Variovorax paradoxus: one gene and its partner. The main gene of each other region encodes a partner of the protein of the gene in region 2 in a complex. Links are inferred from orthologs where the notes say so. Each region holds a gene or a part of one and is shown on either strand. Other genes may lie near its edges.

The links.
Region 1: the proteins of QFZ47_RS20925 (region 2) and QFZ47_RS22100 are in contact, whole or in part, in a cryo-EM structure (PDB 8ZAL), measured with the Escherichia coli proteins. The link is inferred for Variovorax paradoxus from one-to-one orthologs.

Annotation. Positions count from the first base shown.
Region 1 is NZ_JAUSXL010000002.1:3,911,481-3,918,292, forward strand. Bases 2,122-4,923 are described here. They hold QFZ47_RS22100 (HlyD family secretion protein), read left to right. Parts: upstream 2,122-2,754; coding sequence 2,755-4,092; downstream 4,093-4,923. Other genes in these bases: QFZ47_RS22095 (efflux transporter outer membrane subunit), read left to right, coding at 2,122-2,721; QFZ47_RS22105 (DHA2 family efflux MFS transporter permease subunit), read left to right, coding at 4,123-4,923. Outside these bases: QFZ47_RS22085 (ABC transporter transmembrane domain-containing protein), read right to left, coding at 1-637; QFZ47_RS22090 (MarR family winged helix-turn-helix transcriptional regulator), read left to right, coding at 714-1,250; more of QFZ47_RS22095, read left to right, coding at 1,243-2,121; more of QFZ47_RS22105, read left to right, coding at 4,924-5,685; QFZ47_RS22110 (AGE family epimerase/isomerase), read right to left, coding at 5,803-6,812. UniProt on the Escherichia coli protein: Part of the tripartite efflux system EmrAB-TolC, which confers resistance to antibiotics such as CCCP, FCCP, 2,4-dinitrophenol and nalidixic acid. EmrA is a drug-binding protein that provides a physical link between EmrB and TolC.
Region 2 is NZ_JAUSXL010000002.1:3,669,103-3,676,091, reverse strand. Bases 1,572-4,550 are described here. They hold QFZ47_RS20925 (TolC family outer membrane protein), read left to right. Parts: upstream 1,572-2,282; coding sequence 2,283-3,818; downstream 3,819-4,550. Other genes in these bases: QFZ47_RS20920 (3-deoxy-D-manno-octulosonic acid transferase), read right to left, coding at 3,947-4,550; QFZ47_RS20930 (rhodanese-like domain-containing protein), read left to right, coding at 1,923-2,261; QFZ47_RS20935 (protein-L-isoaspartate O-methyltransferase family protein), read left to right, coding at 1,572-1,908. In the rest of the region: peptide-methionine (S)-S-oxide reductase MsrA, read right to left, coding at 1-362; QFZ47_RS20940 (TetR/AcrR family transcriptional regulator), read left to right, coding at 463-1,140; more of QFZ47_RS20935, read left to right, coding at 1,231-1,571; more of QFZ47_RS20920, read right to left, coding at 4,551-5,329; QFZ47_RS20915 (phosphomannomutase/phosphoglucomutase), read right to left, coding at 5,335-6,717; QFZ47_RS20910 (DNA-3-methyladenine glycosylase 2 family protein), read left to right, coding at 6,830-6,989. UniProt on the Escherichia coli protein: Outer membrane channel, which is required for the function of several efflux systems such as AcrAB-TolC, AcrEF-TolC, EmrAB-TolC and MacAB-TolC. These systems are involved in export of antibiotics and other toxic compounds from the cell.

The DNA of each region.
Region 1 (6,812 bases), 240 kb from region 2 along the record:
CGCTCGAATCGGCCACCCGGTCCTGGCTCGCGCGAGAGAGCTTGCGCACGCGGCGGCCGAACCACATGCTCGGCAGCACCACCAGCACCAGGATGCCCAGCACCTGGACCATCACATAAGGATTGGTCCAGACCAGCACCGCCAGCGCGCCCACGCCCATGACCGCATTGCGCAGGCCCATGCTCAGCGACGAGCCGACCACGGTCTGTACCAGCGTGGTGTCGGCCGTGAGGCGTGACAGCACTTCGCCGGTCTGCGTGGTTTCGAAGAACGCCGGGCTCTGGCGCAGCACATGGCCGTAGACCGCGTTGCGCAGGTCGGCCGTGACGCGTTCGCCGAGCCAGCTCACCGTATAGAAGCGTGCCGCCGAAAAGAGGCCGAGCGCCACGGCCACCGCAAAGAGGGCGCCGAAGTGCTCGCGCAGCGCCATCGTCTGCGCGCCCTTGTCGGCGCTGACCAATCCGCCGTCGATCAGGCTGCGCAGCGCCAGCGGAAACACCAGCGTGGTGACGGCGGCCATCACCAGGAAGATGCCTGCCAGAACGATCTGGACACGGTAGGGCCGAAGAAAAGGGCTCAGGCCCGACAGCGATCGGGGCGAGCCCTTGGCCGGTGAAGACAGAGGGGAAGAAGCCATGGCGCGGATTCTACCGACCCTTGCCTCCGCAAAGGCGGCCTTGACAATAATTGCCCGGGCAATTAATATTTAGGCCATGAGCGATGCAGATACCCCGCAAGTCCCGACGGCCTCCGGCGATGCCGAGCGCCGGCCGGCGGACTTCTACCGTGCCGAGACCTACCAGGCCGAGGAAAGCATCGGGTATTTGATGCGCCGCATCCTGGGTGCGGTGGCCCAGGCGGTAGAAACCCGCATGTGCGAGCCCGGCGGTCCGACCTTTCCTCAATGGCTGCCGCTGTACAAGCTGCACGTCGGCGCAGCCACCACGGTGGCCGAACTCGCCCGTGCCTGCGAGCTCGACGCCGGTGCCATGACGCGCCTGCTCGACCGCCTCGAAGCCAAGGGCCTGTGCCGCCGCGTGCGCTCGCTCGAAGACCGCCGCGTGGTCAACATCGAGCTCACCGAAGAAGGCCGTGCCGCCGCCCAGGAAGTGCCGTACGTGCTGAGCCGCGTGCAGAACGAGCACCTGGCGGGTTTCAGCAAGGAAGAGTGGGAGCAACTCAAGGGCTACCTGCGCCGCATCCTCGACAACGCACAAGCCCTTGCGGCCCGTGGAGATAAAAATGACTGAATCCCTTGCCGCGCGCGCATTGCGCCGCACCCCCATTGTTGCCGCCGTGCTGCTGATGGCTGCACTGGCCGGCTGTGCCGACATGGCCGGCATCGGCTCAGAGGCCAGGCTGCGCGATGCCTCGTCGCTCGGCATTGCCGCGGACAGCAGCGCTGCCGCCGTGCCGAGCGTCGAGCGCCAATGGTGGCTGGCCTTTGGCGACGCGCAACTCAACACGTTGATCGACCAGGCCGTGGCCGGCAACCCGAACCTGCAGGTCGCGCGTGCGCGGCTCGTGCGCGCGCAGGCTTCCGCGGACATCGCCGAGTCGGCCCTGAAGCCCAAGGTCAATGGCGAGCTCGACCTGAAACGCCAGAAGTTCAACAGCAACTACATCTATCCCGAGCCGCTCGGCGGCTCCACGCAGAACATCGGCCTGCTGCAGCTTGGCGCGAGCTGGGAGCTCGACTTCTTCGGCAAGAACCGCAGCGCGCTCGATACCGCCATTGGCGCGGCCAACGCTGCCGCGGCCGATGCCGATGCCGCGCGCGTGCTGCTGGCCAGCAATGTGGCGCGCAGCTACTTCCAGTGGGCGCGGCTGAATGAGCAGCTCGGCGTGGCCCAGCGCACGCTGGCGCAGCGCGACGAAACGCTCAAGCTGGTGCGCGACCGGGTGTCCGCTGGCCTCGACACCCGGCTGGAGCTGCGGCAGAGCGAAGGCGGCCTGCCTGAAGCGCGCCAGCAGATCGAAGCACTCAACGAACAGATCGCGCTGCAGCAGCACGCGCTCGACGCGCTCGTGGGCCAGCCCAATGTGTCGCAATCGCTCAAGCCGCCGATGCTGGAGGCCGTGAAGCCGATGGCGCTTGAGGCCAACATTCCGGCCGACCTGCTGGGCCGCCGCGCCGACATCGCCGCCGCGCGCTGGCGCGTCGAGGCCGCCACCAGCGACGTGAAAAACGCCAAAACGCTTTTCTATCCGAACGTGAACCTCACGGCCTTCGCGGGCTTTCAGAGCCTGGGTTTCGGCAAGCTGCTCAAGTCGGGCAGCGAGCAGTGGGGCGTGGGCCCTGCCATCAGCCTGCCGATCTTCGAAGGCGGCAAGCTGCGCGCCAACCTGCGCGGCAAGTCGGCGGACCTCGACGTGGCCATCGAAAGCTACAACGCTGCCGTCATCGATGCCGTGCGCGATGCGTCCGACCAGGTCGCGAGCGCCCAGTCGATCACGCGGCAGCAGGCCGAGCAGCGCGCCGCGCAGACCGCCGCCGAAGGGGCCTACGACATCGCCGTGCAGCGCTACCGCGCGGGCCTGGGCAACTACCTCAACGTGCTGACTGCCGAAACCGCCGTGCTCGCGCAGCGCCGGCTGGCGGTCGACCTTGCCGCGCGCGCACTCGACACGCAGGTGGGCCTGGCGCGCGCGCTCGGCGGCGGCTGGCAGCCGCCGGCAACCGCCACCGCCACGGCGCCCGCTTCATCGGCACTGAACTGAACCGACTTTTTCTTCTTCGGAAAGAACTTCATCATGAGCGACAACAACACTCCGACGCCCGCTGCACCGGCAGCCTTCGCCGCAACCGAAGCACCCGCCGGCAACGGCAAGCGCCGCCGCGCACTGATCGCGCTGGCGGCCGTGGTGATCGTGGCCGGCGGCGGCTGGGGCCTCTACGAATGGCTGGTGGCCAGCCACTATGAGGACACCGACAACGCCTATGTGCAGGGCAACGTGATCCAGATCACGCCGCAGATCGGCGGCACCGTCATGGCCATCAACGCCGACGACACCGACTTCGTGAAGGCCGGCCAGCCGCTGGTGCAGCTGGACCCCGCCGATGCGAAGGTGGCGCTCGAGCAGGCCGAGGCCGCGCTCGCCCAGGCCGTGCGCCAGGTGCGCACGCTCTATGCCAACAACGGTTCGCTGGCCGCGCAGGTCACGCTGCGCCAGGCCGACATCGTCAAGGCGCAGAGCGATATCGCCAAGGCGCAGGACGACCTGCAGCGCCGCCGCGCGCTCTCGGGCAATGGCGCGGTCTCGAAGGAAGAGCTCAACCACGCCGAGACGGCACTCGACAATGCCAAGAGCCAGCTCGCGGCGGCGCAGGCCGGCGTGGTGGCCGCGCGCGAAGCACTGGCCAGCAACCAGTCGCTGACCGAAGGCACCAGCGTGGCCCAGCACCCGAGCGTGCAGGCCGCCGCCGCCAAGGTGCGCGAGGCCTACCTGGCCACGCAGCGCGTCGCCATGCCGGCGCCGGTCGACGGCTATGTCGCTAAGCGCACGGTGCAGCTCGGCCAGCGCGTGGCAGCCGGCACGCCGATGATGTCGATCGTGCCGCTGAACCAGCTGTGGGTCGACGCCAACTTCAAGGAAGTGCAGCTGCGCAACATCCGCATCGACCAGCCCGTGAAGCTCAGGGCCGACGTCTACGGCAAGAAGGTGGAATACACCGGCAAGGTCGCGGGCCTGGGCGTGGGCACCGGCAGCGCCTTTGCGCTGCTGCCGGCGCAGAACGCCACCGGCAACTGGATCAAGGTGGTGCAGCGCGTGCCCGTGCGCATTGCGCTCGATGCCGAGCAGCTCAAGGCCAACCCGCTGCGCATCGGCCTCTCGATGGACGCCCAGATCGACATCTCGCAGAAGACCGGCAAGATGCTGGCCGACGCGCCGCGCGCCACCGCCATTTCGCAGACGCAGGTCTACAGCAAGCTCGACCACGGCGCCGATGCAGAGGTCGACCGCATCGTGGCCGCGAATCTCGGCCGCGGCGCGCCTGCGGCTGCCGCCGCGCCGGCCGCGGGCCGCCCCGCCACGCCGGCCGCCGCCGGCACCGCGGCACAGGTTGCTTCGCAGTCCCATCCCGGCTGATCGCCGCTCACGGTTTCCGAGGCAAAGCCAATGGCCACTGCTGCTCCCGCTTACGTTGCGCATCCGCCGCTCGAGGGCGCCGCCCGCGTCTGGGGCACTGTTGCGCTGTCGGCCGCCACCTTCATGAACGTGCTCGACTCGTCGATCGCGAACGTGTCGCTGCCGGCCATTTCAGGCGACCTGGGCGTGAGCACCACGCAAGGCACCTGGGTCATCACCAGCTTCGCGGTGGCCAACGCCATCGCGGTGCCGCTCACGGGCTTCATGACACAGCGCTTCGGACAGGTGCGGCTCTTCATGGCCAGCGTGATCCTGTTCATGATCGCCTCGCTGCTGTGCGGCCTGGCGCCGAACATGACCACGCTCATCCTGTTCCGCGCGCTGCAGGGCTTCGTCGCGGGGCCGATGATTCCGCTGTCGCAGACGCTCTTGCTGTCGAGCTATCCGCGCGCCAAGGCGGGCCTCGCGATGGCGATGTGGTCGATGACCACGCTGGTCGCGCCGGTGATGGGGCCGCTCCTGGGCGGCTGGATCACCGACAACATCTCGTGGCCGTGGATCTTCTACATCAACATCCCGGTCGGCATCGTGGCCGCCGCGATCACCTGGACGCTCTACCGCAAGCGCGAGAGCAGCACGCACAAGGTGCCGATCGACGCCATCGGCCTGGCGCTTCTGGTGCTGTGGGTCGGCTCGATGCAGCTCATGCTCGACAAGGGCAAGGAACTCGACTGGTTCCACTCGCCCGAGATCATCACGATGGCGGTGATCGCCGTGGTCGGCTTCGCGTTCTTCCTGATCTGGGAGCTGACCGACAAGCATCCGGTGGTCGACCTGTCGCTCTTCAAGCGCCGCAACTTCTGGTCGGGTGCCGTGGCCACGGCCGTGGCCTACGGCCTGTTCTTCGGCAACGTGGTGCTGCTGCCGCTGTGGCTGCAGCAGTGGATGGGCTACACCGCCACGCAGGCGGGCATGATCATGGCGCCGGTGGGGCTGCTGGCGATCTTCTTCTCGCCGGTGGTCGGGCTCACGGTGGCCAAGATCGACCCCAGGCGCTACGCCACGTTCTCGTTCCTGGTGTTCGCGCTGGTGCTGTGGATGCGCTCGAACTTCAACACGCAGGCCGACTTCGTGACGATCATCATCCCGACGGTCATCCAGGGCATTGCGATGGCGTTCTTCTTCATTCCCCTCGTGACCATCACGCTCTCGGGCCTCACGCCCGACCGCATACCGGCCGCGTCGGGGCTGTCGAACTTCCTGCGCATCACCGCGGGCGCCATGGGTACGTCGATCACCACCACGCTGTGGGAGAACCGCGCGGCGCTGCACCACTCGCAGCTCGCCGAATCGGTGACCCAGGGCAACAACGCGGCGACCAGCGCGATGTCAGGGCTGGCAAGCAGCGGCTTGAGCACCGAGCAGGTGCTGGGGCAGATCAACCGCATCGTCGACCAGCAGTCCTTCATGCTGGCCACCAACGACATCTTCTATGCGTCGGCGATCCTGTTCCTGCTGCTGATTCCGCTGGTGTGGCTGGCCAAGCCGCAGCGCGGTGGTGCGGGCGGCGACGCGGCAGCCGGGGCACACTAAGCTCTCCCCCAGGCTACGCGCACTTCGTGTCGCTTCTCCTTCCCCCTCACCGGGGGCAACACCAGCGGCCCGGCAGAGCCGGTTCCGCGGTGTTTCACGAAGGGCCCGCGTTCTTCTTCAATCGCCGAGTGCCCGCAAGACGTCGTAGCACGCGCCCATGGTGTGATAGTCGGTCTTGCCGGCCGGGCTCTTTTCGTCGCTGATCTTGCGGTTGTCAGGCGTGAGGATGCGGTACCACGCGCCATGGCGGTGGTCGACGAAGTGCTCCCAGCTGTAGGCCCAGAGGCGGTCGTACCAGTTCCAGTAGGCGGCATCGCCGGTGTGCACCGCCAGCAGGGCCGCGGCGGCCAAACTCTCGGCCTGCACCCAGAAGTACTTGTCGCCATCGCACACCGCGCCGTCGGGGCCGAATCCATAGACGAGGCCGCCGTTGCCGGCGTCCCAGCCTCGAAGCATGGCGGTGTCGAAGAAGTGCCTGGCGCGCGGCACGGCCCAGCCTGCTTCGCGGCCCGCGGCGACGAGCGCTCGCTCCAGCTGCAGCAGCAGCTTGGCCCATTCGGTGAGATGGCCGGTCTGGAAGCCCCAGGGCCGGAAGATGTTGCTCTTGTCGCCGCGGTTGTAGTCCCAGTCGACCGACCAGTCCTCGCGGTAGTGCTCCCAGACCAGCCCGCCGGCCAGCGCGGCCTGCCGCCCGGTGACCGACTCTGCAAGCGCGAGCGCGCGATCGAGGTAGCGCGCGTCCTGCGTGGCCTCGAAGGCGGCAAGCATCGCCTCGCAGGCATGCATGTTGGCGTTCTGGCCCCGATAAGCACCCACATGCCAATCGGTGGTGGCTTCGTCGGCATAGAGCGCATGCTGCGGCTCCCAGAAACGCCGTTCCATCAATTGCCAGGTGTCTTCGAGCCCCACGCGCGCCTCCTCGATGCCGGCCATGAGCGCATGCGCATGCGCGAGCAGCACGAAGGCCAGGCCGTAGCAATGCTGCGTACCGTCCTGCACGGTGGCGCGGCCGTCGTGCCAGTCGATCTGCCATGCGTAGCCGCCGCCCGGCTGCACATGCGCGTGCTGCACGAAAGCCAGGCCGTGGCGCGCACCGTCGAGGTGCTTCGGATCGCCGAAGCGCCGAT
Region 2 (6,989 bases):
TCGCGGATGACCTCCTCGGCCACCTGCCTTTGCGCATCGCTCGTGAAATAGATGCCGCTGCGGTATTGCGTGCCCACGTCGTTGCCCTGGCGGTTCGGGGTCGTGGGATCGTGCACCACGAAGAAGATCTCGAGAATCTCGCGCAGGCTGATGGCCGCGGGGTCGAATTCCACCTTCACCACCTCCGCATGCCCGGTGCGGCCGGTGCACACCTGCTCGTAGCTGGGGTTGACCGCCTGGCCGTTGCAGTAGCCCGATTCGACGTCCACCACGCCCTGCACGCGATCGAACACGGCTTCGGTACACCAGAAGCAGCCTCCGCCAAGCACGATGGTTTCAGTGGGCGACGGTGAAGAGGACATGGCTGCTCCGGCAGGTGGGGAAAAAGCGAACCCGATATTGTCGCGGCTTGACGGGCCGGATGCCGGTCACTACATTACTAACCCGTTAGTCATTAATATCATGCCCACCCCCCGATTCTTTGCCGACAAGATCTGCCCGGTGCGCACCAAGCGCGAGCGCCGCAAGGAGGCGCGTCCGGGCGAACTGCTGGCGGCGGCGCTCGACCTGTTCGTCGAAAAAGGCTTTGCCGCCACCCGTGCCGAGGAAGTGGCGGCGCGCGCGGGCGTCTCCAAGGGCACGCTCTTTCTTTACTTTCCGAGCAAGGAAGAACTCTTCAAGGCCGTGGTGGTCGAGAACCTCGGAGGCCGGTTTGCCGAGTGGAACGACGAGTTCGAGGCCTTCGAGGGCACGACGGCCGACATGCTGCGCTACTGCATGCGCGTCTGGTGGGAGCGCGTGGGCATGACCAAGGCCTCGGGCCTGACCAAGCTCATGATGAGCGAGGGCGCCAATTTTCCCGAACTGGCCGAGTTCTACCGCAAGGAGGTGGTCCGGCCGGGCCACACGCTGCTGCGGCGCATTCTGCAGCGCGGCATCGATCGCGGCGAATTCGCGCCGGTCGACGTCGACCACGCCATCTACGCCGTGGTGGCGCCGATGATCTTCCTGATGCTGTGGAAGCACTCGGCCATGATCTGCGTCGACGGGGAAGGCTCGTTCGACCCCGAAAAATACCTTGCCACGCAGGCCGAGACCGTGCTTTACGGCCTCACGCGGCCGCCCGGAGCCGCGGCATGACGCGCAAATGCATCGCCGGCCAGCCGCGCGCCCGCGCCGCGCAACCTAAAATTGAAGGTTTGTCCTGAGCCCCACAAGGAAAAGCCTCCCATGAACCCCACCCCCTCCCTCGAGCGCCTGCGCTTCAACATGATCGAACAGCAGATCCGGCCCTGGGATGTGCTCGATCTGGAAATTCTCGACCTGCTGGCCGCGATCCGGCGCGAAGACTACGTGCCGCCCGCCCACCGCGCGCTGGCCTTCTTCGACATGGAACTCCCGCTGGGCGACGGCTCCGTTCCCGGCCAGGTGATGCTCTCGCCCAAGGTCGAGGCACGCATGCTGCAGGACCTGCATGTGCAGAAGCACGAGTCGGTGCTCGAGATCGGCACCGGATCGGGCTTCATGGCCGCCCTGCTCGCCCATCGCGCGGCCCAGGTGCTCTCGCTCGAGATCGACCCCGCGCTGGCCGCCCGTGCCGCCGAAACCCTGCGCCAGAACGGCGTGGCCAATGTCGAGGTGCGCAACGCCGACGGCGCCGTGCCGCTGCCGAGCGGCCCGAGCTTCGACGTGATCGTGCTCAGCGGCTCCGTGGCGCGCATTCCGCAGAACCTGCTCGGCTCGCTCAAGGTGGGCGGCCGGCTCGCCGCCATCGTGGGCGATGAACCGATGATGCGCGCCCACTTCGTCACCCGCAGCAGCGAAAGCAAGTGGGACACGGTCCAGCCCTGGGACACCGTGGCGCCCCGGCTGCTCAATTTCCCCGAGCCCTCGCGCTTCTCGTTCTGAACGGACGGCTCCGAATGATCGATCAAGTCCGCCCCGCCGATCTCGCTGCCTGGTTTGCGCAAAACCCCGGCGCGGCGCCCGTGCTGCTCGACGTGCGCGAACCCTGGGAGCTGCAGACGGCGAGCGTCGCGCCCCAGGGCTTCACGCTAGTGGCCATTCCGATGAACGAGATTCCGGCGCGGCTTTCCGAGCTCGAAGAAGGCCAGCGCATTGCGTGCCTCTGCCACCACGGTGCGCGCAGCCAGCGCGTGGCGGCCTTCCTGAGCCAGAACGGCTTTGCCGAGCTGGCCAACGTGGCCGGCGGCATCGACGCCTGGTCCGCACAGCACGATCCCTCCGTGCCGCGCTACTGATTCTTTCTTCAAGGACGTTCAATGCCTTTCAGGCCCAGGCTTTTGCCTCTTTCCGCAGCGCTCGCAAGTCTCTTTGCCACCCTGCTCGCGCTGCCCGCCCAAGGCCAGACACTGAACGAACTCTACGAATCCGCACGCGGCTTCGACGCCACCTACCAGGGCGCGCGGGCCCAGTACGACGCGAACGTGGCGCGCGCGGCCCAGGCCAAGGCCGGCATCCTTCCCGCCGTGGGGCTCACGGCCGGCGCCACACGCAACAACCTGGACATCGACACGCTCACCGGCGCCGGCCGCGGAACGACCACGCCGCGCGACTTCACCACGCAGAACATCGGCATCAACGCCACGCAGCCGCTCTACCGGCCCGCCAACTGGGCCACCTACGAGCAGGGCAAGCGCCAGGCCGAGATCGCGCAGGCGGTACTCACCATTGCCGAGCAGGACCTGATCGTGCGCGTGAGCCAGGCCTACTTCGACGTGCTCGCGAGCCAGGACAGCCTGGCGCTGGTGCGCGCGCAGAAGGTGGCCGTGGCCGAGCAGCTCGCGTCGGCCAAGCGCAACTTCGAGGTTGGCACCTCCACCATCACCGACACGCGCGAAGCCCAGGCCCGCTACGACCTCGTCATTGCGCAGGAGATCGCCGCCGAGAACGACCTGCAGGTGAAGAAGGTGGTGCTCGACCAGCTGGTCGGCCGCCCTGGCAGCGTGCCGGTGCCGCTGGCGCAGCCGGTGGTGCTGCCCACGGCCCTGCCGGCCAACATCGAAGCCTGGGTGGCGCAGGCCGACGAAGCACACCCGGCCATCCGACAGGCACGGCTCGGGCTCGACGTGGCCGGGCTCGAAATCCGCAAGGCCGAAGCCGGCCACAAGCCCACGCTCGACGCCAACCTGGGCTACAACATCACGCGCAATCCGGACGGCACCAGCACCAGCACCGTGGGCACGCGCATCAACGCCGCCTCCGTGGGGGTGGTGTTCAACCTGCCGCTTTTTGCCGGCTTTGCCACCGAGAACCGCATCAAGGAAACGCTCGCGCTCGAAGACCAGTCGCGCAGCGTGCTCGACGGCACCCGCCGCAGCGTGGCGCAGGCCACGCGCGCCGCCTACCTCGGGCTGGTGTCCGGCGCGGGGCAGGTCAAGGCCTTTGAAGCGGCCGAGGCTTCGAGCCAGAGCGCGCTCGATGCCAACCGGCTCGGCTACCAGGTGGGCGTGCGCATCAACATCGACGTGCTCAATTCGCAGAGCCAGCTGTTCCAGACCAAGCGCGATCTCGCGCAGGCGCGCTACAACGTGCTGCTGGGCAACCTGAAGCTGCGCCAGGCCAACGGCACGCTCACGGTCGACGACATGAACGCGATCAATGCGACGCTGGCAAAGAATGGCAGCACGGCTGCGCCATCGCTCGGCGAGCAGCCGCAAGCCGCGCCTTCGGTGCCGGTCACGCCGCCGCCCATTCCCGTGGTGCCGCCGGTCCCGGTGCCGCCATTCAATCCGCCGGCGCCGATGATGCCGTCGGCACCGGTGCCGCCGGTGATCCTCAATCCGCCAGTGCGCTGAGGATTTCTCCCTCCCCTCCCGGGGGAGGGCCGGGGTGGGGGCACGACGGCCTCGGCCCGATCATGGCGCTCGTTGGGCGCTCGCCCCCATCCCAGCCTTGCCCCAGCGGGGGAAGGAGCCATGCACACTCAGTCGAGTGTGGGTTCGGCGCGCGGCGCTTCGCTTTCGAGCGGCGCGTGTTCCGACGCCACAGGGTCCGCGGCCTGCGCGATGGCCAGCACCGCAACGGCGGTGCGCTCGGCCGCGCCGCGGTTCGATGACGAGAAAGCCAGCGCAGCCTCGGCCATGACGGCGCGGCGCTCGGGGTTCTCGACCAGCTTGAGCGCCGCGGTGACCGCCTGCTCCATGTTCTCGACGCGCAATGAGGCCCCGGCCGCCAGCGAAAGCTGTGCCGCTTCGGCAAAGTTGAAGGTCGAGGGGCCCATGACCACCGGACAGCCGCAGGCGGCCGGCTCGATCAGGTTCTGGCCGCCCAGCGGTTCGAAGCTTCCGCCCAGCAGCGCGACATCGGCCAGGCCGTAGTAAAGCGCCATTTCGCCGAGCGAATCGCCGAGCCAGATCTCGGCGTCGGAGGGCTCGCCCGCGGCGCTGCGGCGCGCCACGGCAAAGCCTTCGGATTCGATCAGCGCAGCCACCTCGTCGAAGCGCTGCGGATGGCGCGGCACGATCATCCACTGCACGTCGTGCACGCGCTTGGCAATCGAGCGGATGGCGCCCTGCTCGGGCGGCACGGGAGAGGTGGCGCCGAAGCGCCTGAGCACGTCGAGCAGCATGCGCTCCTCGCCGTCGCGCGAGCTTGCGAGCACCACCATCGGCTTGGGCAGCCGCTCGCGCAGCGTCACGGCCGCGGCCAGCTGGCGCGCGTCGGGCGAGGCGTCGAACTTGAGGTTGCCGTAGATGCCGGCCACCTTGGCGCCCAGCGACACCAGCCGATGGGCGTCGGCCTCGGTCTGCGCCCACACGGCGGCCAGCGCCGAATACGCGGGCCGCGCGAGCCAGCCGAGGCGTTCGGCCGCGGCCAGCGATTTTTCGTTGAGTCGCGCATTGGCCAGCACCAGCGGGATGCGGCGCTCGGCGCAGGCGGCGGCCATCTCGGGCCAGACCTCGGTTTCCATCAGCACGCCGATGCGCGGCTGGAAACGGTCGAGAAAACGCTGCACCGCGCCCGGCATGTCCCAGGGCTGCCAGACCTGCGTGTCGCCGGGTTCGAGCAGCTTGGCGCCCTCCTCGCGGCCGGTGGCCGTGCCGTGCGTCAGCAAGATCGGTATGCCCGGATACTGCCTGCGCAGTTCCTCGATCAGGATGGCGGCGGCGCGCGTTTCGCCGAGCGAGACCGCATGCACCCAGCACTGGCCCTCGCCGGTGGTGGCATCGTCGTAGTAGCCGAAGCGCTCCTCGACGGCCACGCCGTAGCCGGGCTCGGCCACCGCCCGGCGCCGCAGCTTGCGGCGGACCAGCGGTTGCACGACGGTGGTGAAGGCGCCGTAGAGACGCAGCAGCAGCGAACGCACGGGACTCAGTGCGACGCTTCGGCCAGCGTCGCGTCGGCTTTGACGGTTTTGAGGAGCGCGAGCATTTCGGCTTCGATGCGCTTGAGCGCCGCATCGGTCTGGCCCTCGAAGCGCAGCACCAGCACCGGCGTGGTGTTGGAGGCGCGGATCAGGCCAAAGCCGTCGGGCCAGTCGACGCGCAAGCCGTCGATGGTCGAGACCACCGCGGGTGCCGCGAAGCTCGCGCCTGCGACGAGTTTCTCGACCACCGCATGCGGCTCGCCTTCGGCGCACTTCACGTTGAGTTCGGGCGTCGAGAAGCTCGTGGGCAAGGCGTTGAGCGTGTCGCTCGCATTGGGCGTCTTGCTCAGGATCTCGAGCAGGCGGCAGCCCGCATAGGTGCCGTCGTCGAAGCCGAACCAGCGCTCCTTGAAGAAGATGTGGCCGCTCATCTCGCCGCCCAGCGGCGAATCGATTTCCTTCATCTTGGCCTTGATCAGCGAATGGCCGGTCTTGAAGATCAGCGGCTTGCCGCCCGCGGCCTCGATGGCCGGCGCCAGGCGCTGCGAGCACTTCACGTCGTACACGATGGTGCCGCCGGGCACGCGCGAGAGCACGTCCTGTGCAAAGAGCTGCATCTGCCGATCGGGGTAGATGTTCTGGCCGTCTTTCGTGACGATGCCCAGGCGGTCGCCGTCGCCATCGAAGGCCAGGCCCAGTTCGGCGTCGCCTTCGGCCAGCGCGGCCATCAGGTCCTTGAGGTTCTCGGGCTTGCTCGGATCGGGGTGGTGGTTGGGAAAGTCGCCGTCGACCTCGCTGAACAGTTCGGTCACTTCGCAGCCGATGGCGCGGAAGATGGCCGGCGCCGTGGCGCCCGCAATGCCGTTGCCGGAATCGACCACGATCTTCAGCGGGCGGGCCAGCTGGATGTCGCCAACGATGCGCTTCGTGTAGGCGTCGGTCACGTCGACCTTGCGCACGCTGCCGCCGGGCGCCAGCCTGGCGGTTCCTTCTTCCATGACCTTGCGCAGGCCCTGGATCTCGTCGCCGTAGATGGCGCGCCCTGCCAGCACCATCTTGAAGCCGTTGTAGTCCTTGGGGTTGTGGCTGCCCGTGACCTGGATGCCGCTCGTGCACAGCGTGTGGGCCGCAAAGTAGAGCATGGGCGTGGTCACCGCGCCCACGTTGATCACCTCGATGCCGGTCGCCATCAGGCCGCTGATCAGTGCTTCGACGAGCGCGGGCCCCGAAAGGCGGCCATCGCGGCCCACGGCCACGGTCTTTTCACCGGCGGCGCGGGCGGCGCTGCCGAAGGCCCGGCCGAGCGCTTCCGCGACCTCGGCATCGAGCGTGACGGGCACCACGCCTCGGATGTCATAGGCCTTGAAAATCGACGCACTGAGTTGCATGAAGAGGCATTCCCTGTAGGTTCTTGAGAACGGGCCATTGTAGGCACGCGCTCCGGCACCCACATGTCCGGAAACGGCCAGTTGAAACGAGTCGAAACCGTATCATTTGCCCATGCCTACCTCCCACGCATCCACCGAAGCACTCGAGAGCGACGCCTGCTACCTGGCGATGAAGACGCACGATGCGCGCTTCGACGGCTCGTTCTTCACCGCGGTGACCTCCACCGGCATCTACTGCCGGCCGGTCTGCCGCGTGAAGCTGCCGCGGCGCG